Regions from separate parts of the Weissella ceti genome, predicted to be linked through region 1. Evidence: riboswitches for the same ligand, from Rfam matches in the RefSeq annotation. Region 1 holds a riboswitch; the other holds the start of a gene.
The links. A riboswitch is a leader RNA that binds a small molecule or an ion and turns the genes downstream of it on or off. The one in region 1 is predicted to bind thiamine pyrophosphate.

Region 1 (8,861 bases):
AGACGGTAGCAATGTTAGCTACTATGGTAGGGGCAACAACTTTAGCAACAATGGGAACTGCTGATGAAGCATCTGCTAACACTTCTTCAATGAACGTTGAAGGTGTATACAAGGTTGATCGTCTAGTACAACACATGGGTAAGTGGTACGTCGTTGCGAACCCACTAGCTATCCCAACAATTGACTACAATAACTGGATTCCAGTTGATCCATTGACTGTTACGGATGCGAATGGAAACCGTAGTGAAAAGCAAACTCTTACTGAAGGGTCACACTTCACTTTCTCAAATGGAAACTACGATATTCGTTACAGTGAAGGTGATAACTTGAGCCTAACAATGGCTGGAGAACCTGTTTGGTTTAAGAAGTCAGCTTTGAGTGGATCTGTGGGAACACCTACTACAAAGCCAGAAACAACTCAAAAGCAAGATAAGCCAGCTGCGCCAAAGAAGCAAACAACTAACGATGCTAACACGCAAGTGAAGTCAGTTAATGTTCGCCAAGCTGGAATCAATGGATTCTACAATGGTGGTTACAGCTACCCAGCAGCGCAATGTACTTCATTCGTTGCGAACATCTTGGCTGAACGTGGTGTCAATGTTTCACAATTCCAATTCCTTGGAAATGCTGAATCATGGGCGGCTAACGCACAAGCCCGTGGCGTTAATGTTTCAATGACACCTCGAGTAGGATCAGTTGTATCATTTAAGTCACAAGGTTGGTATGCAGGGTTCGGTCACGTTGGTTACATTACTTCAGTTAATGCTGATGGTTCATTCCAAATGGCAGAAGGAAACTTTGCTGGAAAGCCTTTCCACGAACGTACTGTTTGGGTAAACAATGATATCGCTGGAATCATCCACTTTTAATAGTTAAAACGTAAGCATCTAATGTAAAATTAGATGCTTTTTTACTAAAAATATGTTATACTGTTGAATATTACGAGTTAGGTTTACTTACTTTAACTTCGAATTAATGCTTAATGGCTAAAATAATAGTCTGTTAAGACAAGAAAACGGGAGGTATGCTTATGTCTTTAAACAACTGGTTTAAGATTCAAGTACTAAAGCGCCACCGTTCACGAGTACAACGCAAGCTAGTTGCGACATACTCAAACAACGGTCGTAGCTTAGACTTTGAAGAACGTCAAAAGAACTTAACAAGTCGCCTTAAGGAGATTGAAAAGGAAATTGCGCGTTTATCTAAGTAAAGAAAAGGACGGTCTCGTCAGAGGCTGTCCTTTTTTTGCGTTATAATAGGGTTAATACAGTATTCGAGTCAATTTTGATAAGATGAAAGAAGAGGAAATATGGGGATTTTAAAACATTTTAAATCTAGTACACAAGAATTTGGACGGCAATGGGCCAGTTATTTGATGTTGTTTATCAGTCTAAATATTGTGTTGCAAATTGCGATTGCGTTTTTTAATGGCGCAGCGTCATGGATTTTACGCTTACAAGATATCCCGTATATTTCATATACAAATTTAGATATCTTAATTCAGAAACCAATTGCGACGATATTGTTGCTCTTGTTATTTATATTGCTGCTTTCACTAGTCTTTATGCAGTTTTCATATTTGTTATTAAGAATGCGTCAGATTAAGCAACGTCGTTTTAATGTCCTACAGTTGGTTAAAGAGAGTTGGGAAACGGTCCGTAATCAAACTTGGACTTCGGCGCTGTTCTTGTTAGCTTACTTTTTAGTGATTATGCAAGCAACGCAACTTGTTTTTGGTAGTCAGTTGTTAGGGAAAATTGTTATTCCGACATTTATATTAGACTTTTTGATGCAGAATATACTGTTTAGTCTAGGTATCTTAATTGCAGCTATTGTGGTTGGGTATATTGCTGTTCGTTGGATTTTCGTGTTGCCTTTAATGGTGGTAGGTAATTTGGCAGCTAAAGATGCGGTGAGCATTAGTGCGGCCATTACTCATCGTAAATTCTGGCGTTTTGCAATTCAATTATGGGCGTTAGGGATGTTGACGACAGTACCACGCATTATTACCTTTACGGCTGTATATTTCTCTCAAATAGGATTTGATCAACTTTCAAATTCAATTGCCTTGTTTAGTGGTGTGGCTAATTTGTCATTAATCCAAATCTTGAATGTCTTTTTTGGTGCTTGGGCTTCAATGGTTATCTTGTCATTCCTGTTGTCTCACCCAGCGCTATATCCATACATGACTAAATCAGAACCGCTTGTATCTTGGCGGGGCGCTCGTTGGATGAAGACAACGTCTGTTACAGTTATTGCGTTAGCAGGATTGATTATTATTGGGTTTAATGTGGTTTTCATGTTAGGTATTGGTGAGTCCATCCCTAAAACAATTTCACATCGAGGTGTAGATGGGGTAGAAAACCCAAATGGCGCACAAAATACGATTCCTGCCTTGAAGCGAACGAGCAAATTAGCGCCTGATTTAGTTGAAATGGATATTCAAGAAACGAAAGATGGGCAATTTGTGGTTATGCATGACCCTAATTTGAAGACTTTAACGGGTGTAGATGGGGCACCACAAGACTTTACGCTTGCACAACTACAAAAAATGAAGGTCCATGAAAACGGATTTACTGCAGCCTTACCTAGTTTTGATCAATATTTAGCAGTTGCTAATGATTTAGATCAAAAATTACTTGTAGAAATTAAGACATCTAAAAAAGACTCACCCGATATGATGCAGCGTTTTTTGGATAAGTATGAAGATACACTGCTAGCTTATGGCCATGAAGTGCAGTCATTAGATTATAATGTGGTCGCAAGTGTGAAGGAAAAAGCACCTTTGCTGTACGTTTCATATATTTTACCGTATAACTTTATTTACCCACATACGGATGCGGATGCATATACAATGGAAGAAACAACGTTGAACAAGCGATTTACATCTAAAGCGCGTGCTGCGGGACGTGAGGTATATGCTTGGACGATTAATGATGGGGATACGATGCGTCGCATGATGTCTTATCATGTGGATGGATTAATTACTGATGAATTAACGACGTTAAAAGAAGAAATTAAAGAAGAACAAGAGAATCCAACGTATGCCCAACGAATTCAAGATTATATTATTACGATGCCTAATATCTCAAGTGGTACAGTTGGTTAATGTTTGTGAAATTTAATTTTTAAATATTCAAAAAGAAGGTGATTTCATTGTGTTAATGGAATTACCTTTTTTTAACACCTTAAATGAAACTAAATGGTTTACGTGCCTATGTTGCTGTTGTTTCGGTGTTTTTGACTAATTAAATGATAGTTGTATATATGTCACTTGTTTTTAATAATAAAAAGAAAAATTAAAAATAAGATGACTTCACAAGTGTAAAGTCTTGATTTAATGGCGTTTCCGGTCTTATATGCGATTTTTTTAAAGGAATTTAAATTTTGAAACTAGACTTAGTGATAAAAATACGATAAGTTTAATAACGTTGCTGATTATGTATAGGTTGTTAATTAGCAATTTATATCTCGTGAATAATCAGCAAATTTCAAAAAATCGAAATTTGAAGGAGATTGTTTTAAATGCGAGAAAACAAAAAATATCAACCACTATTGTGGTTGATGGCTATGCTTGCCTGTGTTCTAGTGATGTTTACTGGCAATACAGTACAAGCTAGTCAAATAAATAAGGATCTGTTTGTGGATTCAATTACTGTTGACAAGTCGGAAGCCTGGGAGGGTGAAAACTTAAACGTAAAGATCGGATTTAGTGAAAAGGATGGTCATACATTCAAAGCTGGCGATGAAATGGTTTTTGATTTACCTAAGGAGCTTGAAGGATTTAAGACAAGCATGAAGTTAGAAGACTACGCAATTGTTACCGTGGAAAGCGGACGAGCAGTTGTGAAGTTTACTGATAAAGTGTCTGCGAAAGAGCATATCAAGGGTAAGCTTTCCTTTAACTTGCAAGTTAAGCAAGGATTGGCTAAGGATTCAGAAAACACACTTGACATGTCTTTGGGGACAAAAGTCCAAAACGTGCCAACGCTGAAGGTTAAGGGGCATAAGACAAATACTGGTCCTGTTCAACCACATCGTCCTGCATACAAGGGTGGAAATGTTGACCTTAATGATCCGACTGTCTTGAACTGGTACATTGTAATCAATGCGAACCGTGATCACATCACTGGTAACATTGATGTAACGGATTCACTTGGCCAAGGTCACTTATACGTGGATGACTCATTCACAATTAGTGGTAAGCCTGGAGTTACAGTGCCAAAGGTTAAAGTCATGGGAAACAAGTTTTCTGTAACCGTGCCTGAAGCGCTAGTTGACGGTGAAACTGTTTCAATCCAATACAAGACTCGTTTGACAGGTGCAGGAGAGAAGATGAAGGAACTAACAAATAAGTTCTCAGTCTCTTTTGCAGCAGGAAATAACAACCCACAATCAGTTTCAGATAACGTCCGTGTAGCGAACTTGCTAATGTCAGGTGAAATCGAAGGTGTTGATAATCTGAACCAAGGAACTGAAGGTACGATTGATCCAATGCCTGAAGAAACAACGGATGACATTGACCCAATTACGCCGGACAAGGGTACTGAAAGTGTTGAAGAAAACCACCTAGAAGATGGTATCCATGGTTCAAAACCAGACGTACATAACGTACCAAAGGAAGAAGAACTTCCTGCGGACGAAATTGTAGATGAAATTGCGCCTATCGTTCCAGATGACGCAGATGAAGATACAGAAGGACCACATACAGAAGACGGTATTCACGGTTCAAAGCCAGAAGTACATATCGACCCAACGGAAGAAGTTGTGCCCGAAGAAGACGTTGACGTTATTGACCCAATCGTTCCAGAAACAGGTGATGAAATTATCGAAGAAAACCACCTAGAAGATGGTATTCACGGTTCAAAGCCAGAAGTACATATCGACCCAACGGAAGAAATTGTGCCCGAAGAAGACGTTGACGTTATTGACCCAATCGTTCCAGAAACAGGTGATGAAGTTATCGAAGAAAACCACCTAGAAGATGGTATTCACGGTTCAAAGCCAGAAGTACATATCGACCCAACGGAAGAAATTGTGCCAGAAGAAGATGTTGACGTTATCGACCCAATCGTTCCAGAAACAGGCGATGAAATTATCGAAGAAAACCACCTAGAAGATGGTATTCACGGTTCAAAGCCAGAAGTACATATCGACCCAACGGAAGAAATTATTCCAGAAGAAGATATTGACGTTATCGATCCAATTACCCCAGAACATATTGATGGGCAAGTAGTTGAAGATGACAAGATCAATCCAATTAAGCCAGAACTAAAGCCTGACGTTAAGCCAACACCAACACCGAAGCCTAATGTTAAGCCAATGCCTGTGCCAAAAGCGCATGTAAAGCCAACACCAGCACCAGAGTCTGATGTTAAGCCAATTCCAGCGCCTAAGGCACATGTAAAGCCAACTCCAGCACCGAAGTTAAATGGTAAGTCAGAAGAAAAGGTTGTAGCACCTAAGAAGACTACAGCGAAGAAGTCTGAAACAAAGAAGGCAGAATTGCCAAATACTGGTTCAGCTGATAACTTCAATTTGACTATTCTTGGTTTGCTTGGTCTTGTATTCGCAGGATTAGTAATGGTTCGTCGTGGTAAGTAATTACCGATTAATTGAAACGAATTAAATATTTCATGAAAGCCTCTAAAGTACAATTGCTTTAGGGCTTTTTTGTTTTGTAATAATATCCAAACATCAAAAATAGAGTAATATGTATATTTGATTTCTCGACATATTTGTTGAATTTGGTAGTTGTAAGTTGTTTGAGTGCTGTGATTTTTTCTATAGTTTAAGGATACGAATTGGTGTTTATATATGTATGAAATGTACGTATATGTCCTTAATATGGATGAATAGTCGTTTATAAATGAATGTCTATTCTTTATTGTTTGTATCTTTTTTTGTTGCTAAACTTTGAAATAATTGCTAAACTAATCCTGTTAAAAGCTGGGGTGCCCAAATGTGGCTGAGATTATACCCAAGAACCTGATCTAGTTAACACTAGCGTAGGAAGCTAACAATAAATATGACGGTGTACACTTTAGCGACATATCTTCAAAATAATAATTCGAAGCATATGTATAAACACGAGCAGTGACGATCGTTTAGCAATATTTATTCTTAACGCTACACTATGAACATTCAGGCACAACGCTTTTAACGTGTTGTGCTTTTTTCTTTGGAGTGGGGTGAAATGATGAATCCGTATCAACTGTATCTTGTGACTGGTCAATATGAGTATTCGCCAAGTCGATTTTTGGAAATTATTGAGGAGGCGTGCCAAACCGGTGTAACCATTATCCAGTTGCGCGAAAAATCGCTGTCCACGCGTAATTATTTTGAGCTAGCTATGGACGTCAAAAGAATAACTGATCGGTATCACGTACCACTAATTATTGATGACCGCGTAGATATTATGTTAGCGGTTGATGCGGCTGGAGTGCATATCGGTGACGCTGATTTACCGATATCTATCGTGCGTCGATTAGTTGGTCCTAATAAATTAATTGGTGTGTCAGCCAAAAGCGTGAATCGTGCGATTGAGGCGGAACGCGAGGGGGCGGATTACTTAGGCGTTGGTGCAATATTTCCAACCCAAACTAAAGTTATTACACGACCAACATCCCCCGAAACCCTGCGTGATATTGGCGAAACCGTCAAAATACCAGTGGTTGCTATTGGGGGAATTAAAACACACAATGTGCATACCTTTACGGGCTTTCCAATTGATGGTGTAGCTGTAGTAAGTGAGATTATGTTGTCTAATGATATTGAGAAGACGGTTACGGCGTTACGTCAAGTAAACATTAACATGCCACATATATAAATCCACTGGGAGTGCCGAAAGAAGTGATCGGCTGAGATAAAGCCAATGCTTTGGATTCCAAGAACCTGATCTAGTTAAAACTAGCGTAGGAAAGTGGTGCAATTAGGTCGGTATTAACCTAAGCACGTTCTTTCACTATGGAAGCACGTGCTTTTTTATTTTATTTTTTGGAGGCAATACGCTTATGCGCATGAATGGACAATTAATCACTGGTTTAGAAGGATTAACCGTTAGTGAAATGCTTAAAAAACGAGAAGTCATGAATACGACACACGTAGTGGTGGAATTAAATGGTCGTATTTTAAAAGAGGATGACTTTCAAGATGTTGTGTTAGGAGAAAATGATGCGATTGAAGTTGTGTCATTCGTTGGGGGTGGCTGATTTCCAAATGAATCAGAATCGTTAAAACAGAAATATGAATTGGAGAATAGAAGATGACGATTAACATGCAAGGCATCCCCGCGCAAGACATTTGGCATGGGATGAAAGAACGCAACGTAGCCGGATCTACTGAAGCATTGGTAGATGCACATGTCGTAATTGCAGGTGCGGGCGGCTTGGGATCAAACATTGCTATTGGCTTAGCACGTTCTGGCGTAGGACACTTAACTTTAATTGATTTTGATGTTGTGGATTTTAGTAATCTTAACCGCCAACAGTATAAGTTAAGTCAGATTGGCATGCCAAAAGTTATGGCATTGCGTGAAAACATCTTGGAAATGAATCCATTTATCAATATTACGATTCATCAAGTTAAAGTAACTAATGAGAATGTGGCAGAGTTATTTGCGGATGCAGATGTCATGGTTGAAGCATTTGATGTACCAGATGCTAAAGCGATGTTGTTACGTACGAGTGAAGCAACTTATCCCAATAAGCCATTAGTAATGGGGAATGGTATGGCTGGCTTACATTCATCTAATACGATTCAAACTAAGAAGTTCCGTAAGAATGTTTACATTGCAGGGGACCAAACTAATCCGGGTAAAGAAGGTTTAATGGCTGGTCGGGTTATGATCGCTGCTGGGCATCAAGTGAATATGATATTGCAGTTGTTATTGTCACAGGAAAACCTAGAAGGAGAAAATTAATGACCGATCAACTAATTATTGCAGGACATGCTTTTGATTCACGATTTATTTTAGGATCAGGTAAATATTCGTATGACTTGATTAAAGCTGCTGTCGATCATGCAGGAGCGGAAATGATCACGATGGCATTGAAGCGTAACGAAGCGCATGAATCAGATATTCTAGAATACATCCCGGACGGAGTAACGCTATTACCGAATACATCTGGTGCCACAAATGCAGAAGAAGCTATTCGTATTGCACGTTTGGCTCGTGCATTGAGTGGTAGTGACTGGGTAAAGATTGAAATTATGCCGGATCGGCAATTCCTTATGCCTGATGGCGAAGAAACGCTAAAAGCAACACGGGTATTAGCGGCAGAAGGGTTCATTGTACTGCCGTACATGATGCCTGACTTAGTGTTAGCGCATAAATTAGTTGCTGCTGGAGCTGCAGCGGTGATGCCGTTAGCCTCAACCTTGGGGAGTAATCGTGGTTTAGCGAATAAGGACATGATTCAACTACTTGTGGACAATATTGAAGTACCAGTCATTATTGACGCTGGGATTGGTAAGCCAAGTCAAGCAGCTGAAGCAATGGAAATGGGGGTTGATGCGATTATGGCTAACACGGCTATTGCAACAGCCAATAATATTCCATTGATGGCTGCAGCTTTTCATGATGGTATCTCAGCTGGGCGTAAGGCATACTTGGCAAAAGCAGGACGAGTATTAGATGCCCATACTGGCGCCGTACCCTCCTCTCCAATGAGTGGGCAAAAACTATTTAGTGATTTGGAGAAGGGTAATGCAGGTTAAAGTTGATGTGGCAATTGTAGGTGGTGGTGTTATTGGGGCATCGATTGCTTATCATTTAAGTCAGGCTAGTCCAAATTTAGCCATAGTCTTACTAGAAGAACATGAAGTTGGTAAAGGTACTACGCAAGCGGCCGGAGGCATGT
Region 2 (8,861 bases), 370 kb from region 1:
GGTGTCCGTACATTTGATGCCAAGTACACACGAAATACGTTAGATGTGATGGCTGTGCCGGTATTGCGTGAATTGACACACTTACCAATTTTAGTTGATTCATCACATGCCACAGGTAAGCGCAATTTGGTCATTCCTGGAGCACGTGCTGCGGTAGCGGCTGGTGCACAAGGGGTTATGTTTGAAATGCACGAACAACCTGACGCGGCGTTTGTCGATGGTGCCCAAGCGATTACGCCAAAAGTGTTAGCCGAAGCATTACCAGGGATTCGCCAAATTCACGATTTAGTGGAGGGATAAAATGATTATTGTCAATACACAAGACAAGTCGTATGAAATTTTGCTCGAAAATGGATTGCGCGAACATTTGGGAGAAAAAGTAGCCGAAGTGTGGTCGCCACGTCAAATTATGATTATTACTGATCATCATGTTGCACCACTATATCTGGATGAAGTATCAAAAAGTTTACGTGATGCTGGCTTCACAGTCACAGCAACAACCGTCACGGCTGGTGAAGGTGCCAAGTCGATGACAGTTGCTGAGAAGATTTTGGTCCGCATGACTGAATTAGGCTTCACCCGTACTGATGGTGTCTTTGCGTTAGGTGGTGGAGTTGTAACTGATTTGGCTGGCGTGATTGCATCACTATATATGCGTGGGGTTAGCTTAATTCAAATGCCAACTTCATTATTAGCACAAGTAGATGCTAGTATCGGTGGTAAGACTGCGTTGAATCTAGCAGGCATTAAAAATGTCGTGGGAACATTCTACCAACCAGATTTGGTCTTAATTGATCCCACAGTTTTGACCACAATGACAACTCGTGATTACGCTGCGGGGTATGCAGAAATCATCAAGATGAGTGTATTAGCTGGTGGTGTTTTTGCGGATATGACTGAAGCAATTAAATCACTAGATGATGTACGGGAACATCAAATGCCGTTGATTGATGCATCTATTCGTTTTAAAAAGCAAATTGTGGAATCTGATGTATTTGACAATGGGCAACGTCAAATTTTGAATTTTGGCCATACCTTTGGCCATGCAATTGAATTGCTTTCAAACGGTAAGCTACGTCATGGTGAAGCAATTGCGATTGGTATGGTAACAATGTCTGATCGTTTTGAACGAGATGGGTATACAGAAGTCGGAACAACAGATGCACTTGTGAAGCGGATTCAGGCAGTTAATCTGCCTGTCTTTTCAGAGTTATTTAATCATCCTGATTTTACAGAGACATTGCGTCACGATAAAAAACATCGTGGTCAACAAATTGAATTGATTGGTTTGAAAAAAATTGGTGAGCCGGTCTTGTTGAAGAAGACAATGGATCACTTGTCAGATTTTATTGAAGGAATTTAATTATGCGTTATATGACAGCAGGCGAAAGCCATGGCCCAGAAGAGGTCGCTATTTTAGAAGGTATCCCGGCGGGAATGCCACTTTCAGCAGAAGATATTAATCATGAATTACACCGTCGTCAACGTGGTTATGGACGTGGTGCACGTCAACTTATTGAAAAAGATAATGTGACGATTATGGGTGGTGTCCGCCATCAAATGACCTTGGGATCACCAATTGCATTGAATGTACACAATGATGATCACAATAACTGGACAGCCATCATGGATCCAGATGCGGTAGAAACGCCTGAAAACTCAACACGTAAAGTTTTGCGACCACGGCCTGGTCATGCAGATTTGGTGGGTGGAATTAAGTACGGACATAAGAACGATTTACGTAATGTTTTAGAGCGCTCATCAGCCCGTGAAACAGTCATGCGCGTGGCAGTCGGAGCAGTGGCACGTAAGCTACTAAAGTTGTTGGACATTGATGTGCATGGAATTGTATTAAATGTCGGACCAGTTTGGACGAATACAGATAAGTTATTGGACTTCCCGAATCTTGCGGCTATGCGTGAGGTCAGTGAACAATTCGAAACACGTACATTAGATGCTGACGTAGATGCGAAGATGCGTGAAATGTTAGACGCCACGAAACTAGACCGTAATACGGTTGGTGGAACAGTACAAGTGATGGCGACCGGTGTCCCCGTTGGATTAGGATCTTACGTCTCGGCAGATGCCAAGTTAGATGCCAAAATCGGGCAAGCAATTCTAGGGATTAATGCATTCAAAGGGGTTGAATTCGGTGGTGGCTTTGCCAATGCTGAAAAGTTTGGTAGTGAAGTCATGGATGAAATTTTCTGGACTGAAGAACGTGGTTTCTATCGTGGCTCAAATAATTTAGGTGGCTTTGAAGGCGGGATGACCAACGGTGAGATGATTGTCGTTAAGGGAGTCGTTAAGCCAATTCCAACGCTATACCGTCCCATGCAAAGTGTCGATATTGATACGCACGAAAACCACCGTGCTTCTATTGAACGCTCAGATACAACGGCGGTTCCCGCAGCGGTTGTAATTGCGGAAGCGATGGTCGCAATTGAACTAGCCAAGGCAATTTTAGATAAGTTCGATGCTGACAACATGGATACATTGATTGCGCAAGTTGCTGCATATCGTGAAACTGTACGAGAATTCTAATGGCGCAACTTACATTGAAACAAGCACAACATGGATTGCAAGGGACTGTCCGTGTGCCTGGGGATAAGAGTATCTCACACCGTTCAGTAATGTTTGGAAGTGTCGCTAATGGTGTGACAACGGTCAAAGGACTGTTAGAGTCTGCTGATGTTAAAAGTACGATTGCGGCGTTTAGTACCATGGATATTTCAATCACAGAACACAATGGTCTCTGGACAATTATAGGTAAAGGATTCCAAGGCTTGTCTGAGCCGTACCAACCATTGGATATGGGGAATTCAGGAACAACGACTCGTTTGCTGATGGGACTGCTTGCAGGGCAACAATTTCCACTAACCTTTGTTGGGGACGCTAGTCTATCTAAGCGTCCATTAGCACGTGTATTAGATCCATTGCATTCAATGGGATTGGAACTAGCAGAGGAAACAGCTGTCTTGCCAGTAACCACTAACGGATCAACACATTTAAAGGGGATGACCTATACTTTACCCATGGCATCAGCCCAAGTTAAAAGTGCAATTTTATTAGCCGGATTACAAGCAGAAGGTACAACAACTGTTATTGAACCAATTGCGACACGCGATCATACTGAACGTATGTTGCGACAATTTGGCGTACAAGTGGTCGTTGAAAACCATGCGATTAGTGTGTCTGGTGGGCAACAATTAGCAGGGACGGATATTAATGTTCCGGGTGATATGTCATCAGCGGCTTTTTGGCTAACAGCAGGTCTGTTAGTGCCCAATAGTCAGATTACGATTGAACAAGTTGGGGTTAATCCAACTCGAATTGGGTTATTGCGTCTTTTTGAACGAATGGGAGCAACATTTCCAAACTTAGTGACGTCTAATGACGTCGAACCAGTGATGGACTTAACGGTACAAACACAACAGTTGTCTGCGATTGAAGTAACCGCCGAAGATATTCCAAGTGCGGTTGATGAATTACCACTTTTGGTCTTAGCTGCAACACAAGCGACCGGGACAACAGTTGTTACGGGAGCCGGCGAATTACGTGTGAAAGAATCAGACCGTATCGCGGCAGTGACTAATGAATTGAACAAATTAGGTGCCAACATTGAAGAACAGCCAGATGGGTTCATTGTCCATGGGGGGACGCCGTTGCGAGTTAACGAACCAACAGTGGTGGACGTCTATGATGATCATCGCATTGCCATGATGTTAAGTATTGCAGCGTTAATCACGGATGGTGAGGTTATCTTGGCAGATGGTGACATTGTGAATGTGTCCTATCCAAGTTTCTTTACAGACTTAGCACGACTTAAAAAATAATTCTAACGAAAGGAAGCAGTCATGAGTAAATTGATCCTAATTGGCTTTATGGGAGCGGGAAAAACAACAACCGCTGAACTCCTAAGTCAACAATTGAACGTACCAATGCTAGATACTGACGTAATGATTGCCGAAGAAACCGGGCAAACACCAGGTGAAATCTTCTCAGCAAAGGGTGAAACTGCCTTTCGAATGTTAGAAAAAAATATCGTCCAAAAAGCATTGCAACAGGAAGGTATCTTGGCGACTGGTGGCGGAGTCGTAGAAACGACCGTCAATCGTGAACGTTTATATGATAATCCTGCGCCAGTGTATTATTTGTCTGGTGGATTTGGTCAGACGATGGAGCGTATTGTGGATGATATGGATCGTCCCATCCTGCGCAATAGCAGTTTGTCTGAAATTGGTGTGTTATGGCGTAGTCGTTTACCAAAGTATGAAGCGGCAGCTAATGTGACCATCCATACTGATGGTAAGACGCCACAAGAAATTGTGTCTGAAATTATTGAACACTATGAGGCGCACTATGAGTAGTCAATTACAAATCGGTAAACTAGTGCGACAGCAAGAGAGACCACTAATTGCGATTGCGATGCAAGTGAAGGATGCGTCAGAAACGAAGGGCTATCTGCAAGCGGGTATTGATGAGCGAGTAGATGTGCTTGAATGGCGCATTGATGCCTGGCAAGATTTGAGAACCCTAACTGTTGCAGTCATTAAAGAGGTAATGGTAGTGAGTCAAAGACCAATTATCTTTACATGGCGTACACGTGAAGAGGGGGGCTTAAAAAACTACAATGCCCATGACTATCAAGCTGTCTATTATGCAGCAATTGAGGCAGGGATTGCAGCGATTGATATTGAAACTAACGTGTTAGATGATCAAATGACGACGCGTGCATTTGCGAAAGCGCAAGGCGTTACGGTTATTGGTTCACGACATGATTGGCAATATCCAAGTAATCTACATCAACGGCTGTTTGAGTTAGCTGACATGCCAGTAGATGTGATTAAATATGCTGTAATGGCGGAAAATGAAGATCAAGCCAATATGCTGTTAGCTGAAACAAAAGCTCTTTTTCAACAATGTGAGATGCCATTAATTACGATGGCGATGGGGGATGCAGGAAGCCGAACCCGACTAGAAGGGTTTCGTCATGGCTCTCAATTAACATTTGCCCAAGCAGGGCAAGCATCTGCGCCTGGACAATTATCAGTCGACGACATAGCAAAATTCTTTGCTGATTCATATTTGAACGATTATTAGATTTGAACGATAACGAAAAAGACTGCCACAATTGTGACAGTCTTTTTATTTTGATTAATTTTAAAAGTGAATGAGCTCTTACAAGTTATCTGTGAAGATACGAGGAGCCTTCATGATTAGGATTGCCACCACAACAAGTGTCACAAGCGCCTTTGGAATCAAGAAACTTGCGTTGTATACAAGTGAGTATAGCAAGACTGATTGGTTCTTTGGCGCAAAGCTCGCATAGAAAACCACACCAGCAATTGTATGTGGTACTAGTGCAGCAACACCACTAATCATTGTTGCGATACTTCCTGAAATAGCAGCCTTAGTCAATTGATTGTTGGCCAATTGAGCTTGTAGTGTCTTTGAGTAGACCCCAGCTAGTCCGATAACGGCCACAGCTAATGGGTAATCCAAAAGCATTTGGAAGATGTTAACGAAGAATCCCCCAAAGATGAAGTTCAATAGTCCTGTCAAGAAACCAGTTGTGATTCCAACAGCTGTTCCACGACGAAGGGCGATGACAATGATTGGCAACATGGCCAAAGAAATGCTTCCACCTTGTGGCATACGGAATAGCACGATTTGGTCCAAAACGATGGCCAAGGCAGTAAAGATGGCAATTTCAATTGTCACCCGAATGTTACGTTGTTGCATGAAAATACTCCTCCTAGAGCGGCATATGTTTTTATTTCAACGAGTGTTGAAACATTTATTTAACGAACCGACAGCCAAGAGCAAAGTAAAAACCCCAGTCAATCAAGCCGTATTTCTACGGGTTTCATTCACTGGGGTTTTGTTTAATAGCAATATTAATAAACAAAACCAAGCTTCCTACGCCGGTACTAACCGGATCAGGTTCATGGGTATTATCTCAGCCTTTCGGCACCCCAGCATGGTCGATTCGTTTCAATTAAGTATATCTAGTTCTCAAAAGCTTTGCAATAACAATTAGATGTTTTTTGCGTTTGGATCTGCTTGCAATGTCTTTAGTTTTCCACGGAATTGTGACAAATCATCGTAACCACGACGTTGCATTTCTTCAATCAATTCAGCGTTCAAACGTTCAAAGACGGCAGGTCCTTCTTGATACAATGTTGTTCCAATTTCAACAATTTCGGCACCAGCTAGAATCAAGTCATACACGTTACGACCGTTTGTTACACCACCGGTTCCAATTACCTTAATTTCAGGACGTAGACGTTCACGGAATGCACGCACGTTGGCTAGGGCAGTAGGCTTGGCAATTGCGCCACCTAGGCCACCAAAACCACCCTTAGGTGTGATAGTCACTGTGTCTGTTTCAGGATCGATTGTCAAACCATTACCAATTGAGTTAATTGAGTTAACGAATGCCAATGGGAACTTGTTCAAGATTTCAGCAACTTGATCAAAGTGTGCGATATCAAAGTAAGGTGGTAGCTTTACCCCAACACGCTTTGTGAAGAAGGTAAAGATTTGTTCTAGCAATGCTTCTGTTGTCGCAAAGTCATAACCAATTTGTGGCTTTCCTGGCACGTTAGGGCATGAGAAGTTCAATTCAATCAATCCATCGAAATCAGATTCTTGAATACGACGCATGGCGTACAAAATTTCATCATGTGTAATTCCTGCAGTTGATAGGAAAATTGGCTTTTCATGTTGATACTTTTCAACATATTCGATGTAGTATTCCAAACCGTAGTTTGGCAACCCCATTGAATTAATTGAACCATATGGCATATCTGCATAACGAATTCCTTCGTTTCCCTTACGAGGGTGTTGTGTTGCAGTCTTAGTTACTAGGCTCGCCGCACCAGGTGCAGTGCGGATTTGATCTAGTTCCTCAATAGATTGGCAATTAATTCCAGCAGCATTCAAAAGAATGCCATCAAAGTCGAAACCTGCAATGCTCGCTGTCAAAGTCGTCATGGTAAATCTCCTTAAAATATGTGGTTGTTAAAGTGTTTAAAACATTTTACCAATGTTTAATTAAAAAATCCAGTGTTTTACTAAGTTGTTTTAAAGTTTTGGTATAGACGTAAAAAGTCATGGAATTATGGGTTAGTTATAGCCCGAAACCGGTAATTTTGTTAAAATAGGAGACATAAGAAAGATATTCTATTACTAATTGGAGGCATATCGTGGAGTCTAAATTAAAAGTCTTTGGTTTGTCCGTCAGCCGTGAACTAGCAGAAGCGACGGTACGCGAGATGGGAATTGCCTTAGGGGAAGTTGAAATTCAAACTTTTTCTGACGGTGAAATCTATGAACGTGTCTTGGAAAGTATCCGTGGAGACGATGTCTTTGTGATTTCATCAATTTCTGGTGAAGCCAATGATAGCTTCATGGAAATCATGATTTTAATTGATGCATTGCGCCGTGCCTCAGCACGCACAATCAACGTTGTGATCCCTTACTATGGTTACGGACGTTCAGACCGTAAGGCTAAGGCCCGTGAAGCCATCACAGCTAAGTTACTTGCTTCATTACTAGAAATGAATGGTGTAGAACGTGTGATTTCAATCGATTTCCACGCGGATCAAATTCAAGGATTCTTTAATATCCCTGTTGATTTGCTACGTGCTGCACCATTACTAGCGGAATACTTCGTTGAACATAACTTAACGGATGACCTAGTCGTTGTGTCTCCTGACCACACAGGTGCAGGTCGTGCACGTCGCTTTGCCGATTTCTTGGAAGCACCATGGGGAGTGGTTAATGATAACGTCGCCCGTACGAACCCGTCATCACCAGATGCAATTGTGGGTGAAGTTGCTGGTCGTCGTGCCATCATTATTGATGACATCATTGATACTGGTGAACGTATGGCCATTACGGCTAAGGCAGTTCGTGAAAACGGTGCGACTGAAGTTTATGTTGTGGCAACACATGCTGTGTTCTCAAATGAAGCAGGTGCTCGTTTGGGTGCAGATGACAATGTTACGAAGATTATTGTGACTGACACAAACGCCATCTCAGATGCGAACCGTTCTGACAAGCTAGAAGTGTTGTCAGTGGCGCCGGTTTTGGGACGTGCCATTCATGATATTCATGAAGAAATCTCACTAGATAAGCTACGTATCGCGCAAAATGATCCCGATACATTTAAGCTACACAAATAAATTGAAAAGGAAATATTAACTATGGTATATGCTGCACAAGAAGATCGTTATGAAAAAATGCCTTACCGTCGCGTTTCAGATTCAGGGCTAATCTTACCTGACTTGAGTTTGGGATTCTGGCGTAATATGGGAGACCAACGTCCATTGGCTGATTCAAAGAGTGTTATCTTGGAAGCTTTCGACAACGGAATCTTCTCATTTGACAATGCATCAAACTACGGCCCATCAAACGGAACAGCTGAAGAAACTTTTGGAGCAGTTTACAAGAGTGACTTGAAGCCATACCGTAACGAATTGGTTATCACAACTAAGGCTGGTTACCACATGTGGCCAGGCCCATACGGTGAATTCTCAAGCAAGAAGACATTGTCAAACGCTTTGGATTTGTCATTGCAACGTATGAACCTAGATTACGTTGATATTTTCTACGCACACCGTTGGGATCCAAACACAAACTTGCGCGAAACTGCGGAAGCTTTGGACTTGTTGGTTCGTCAAGGTAAGGCATTGTACATTGGGGTTTCAAACTACAACGCTGAACAAACAGCAGCGATTGCTGAAATCTTTGAAGAACTACACACACCATTTATTGGTAACCAAATGTCATACAACATGTTGAACCGTGAAGCAGAAAAGGACAACATGCTAGACATCTTGGATCAACATCAT

Region 2: another riboswitch for thiamine pyrophosphate. It lies ahead of thiT (energy-coupled thiamine transporter ThiT); the one in region 1 lies ahead of thiE (thiamine phosphate synthase).

Annotation. Positions count from the first base shown of each region.
Region 1 covers NZ_CP074441.1:665,128-673,988, reverse strand. Annotated here, with positions in the region: gene KHQ31_RS03370 (CHAP domain-containing protein) at 1-869, shown strand, start outside; gene KHQ31_RS03365 (hypothetical protein) at 1,031-1,210, shown strand; gene KHQ31_RS03360 (glycerophosphoryl diester phosphodiesterase membrane domain-containing protein) at 1,310-3,109, shown strand; gene KHQ31_RS03355 (Ig-like domain-containing protein) at 3,526-5,604, shown strand; TPP riboswitch at 5,941-6,032, shown strand; gene thiE (thiamine phosphate synthase) at 6,200-6,829, shown strand; TPP riboswitch at 6,827-6,938, shown strand; gene thiS (sulfur carrier protein ThiS) at 7,014-7,211, shown strand; gene thiF (sulfur carrier protein ThiS adenylyltransferase ThiF) at 7,265-7,921, shown strand; gene KHQ31_RS03335 (thiazole synthase) at 7,921-8,718, shown strand; gene thiO (glycine oxidase ThiO) at 8,708-8,861, shown strand, end outside.
Region 2 covers NZ_CP074441.1:1,033,953-1,042,813, reverse strand. Annotated here, with positions in the region: gene aroF (3-deoxy-7-phosphoheptulonate synthase) at 1-300, shown strand, start outside; gene aroB (3-dehydroquinate synthase) at 302-1,363, shown strand; gene aroC (chorismate synthase) at 1,366-2,544, shown strand; gene aroA (3-phosphoshikimate 1-carboxyvinyltransferase) at 2,544-3,836, shown strand; gene KHQ31_RS05410 (shikimate kinase) at 3,858-4,370, shown strand; gene aroD (type I 3-dehydroquinate dehydratase) at 4,363-5,103, shown strand; gene thiT (energy-coupled thiamine transporter ThiT) at 5,182-5,745, opposite strand; TPP riboswitch at 5,903-5,991, opposite strand; gene KHQ31_RS05395 (dihydroorotate oxidase) at 6,040-6,999, opposite strand; gene KHQ31_RS05390 (ribose-phosphate diphosphokinase) at 7,212-8,192, shown strand; gene KHQ31_RS05385 (aldo/keto reductase) at 8,214-8,861, shown strand, end outside.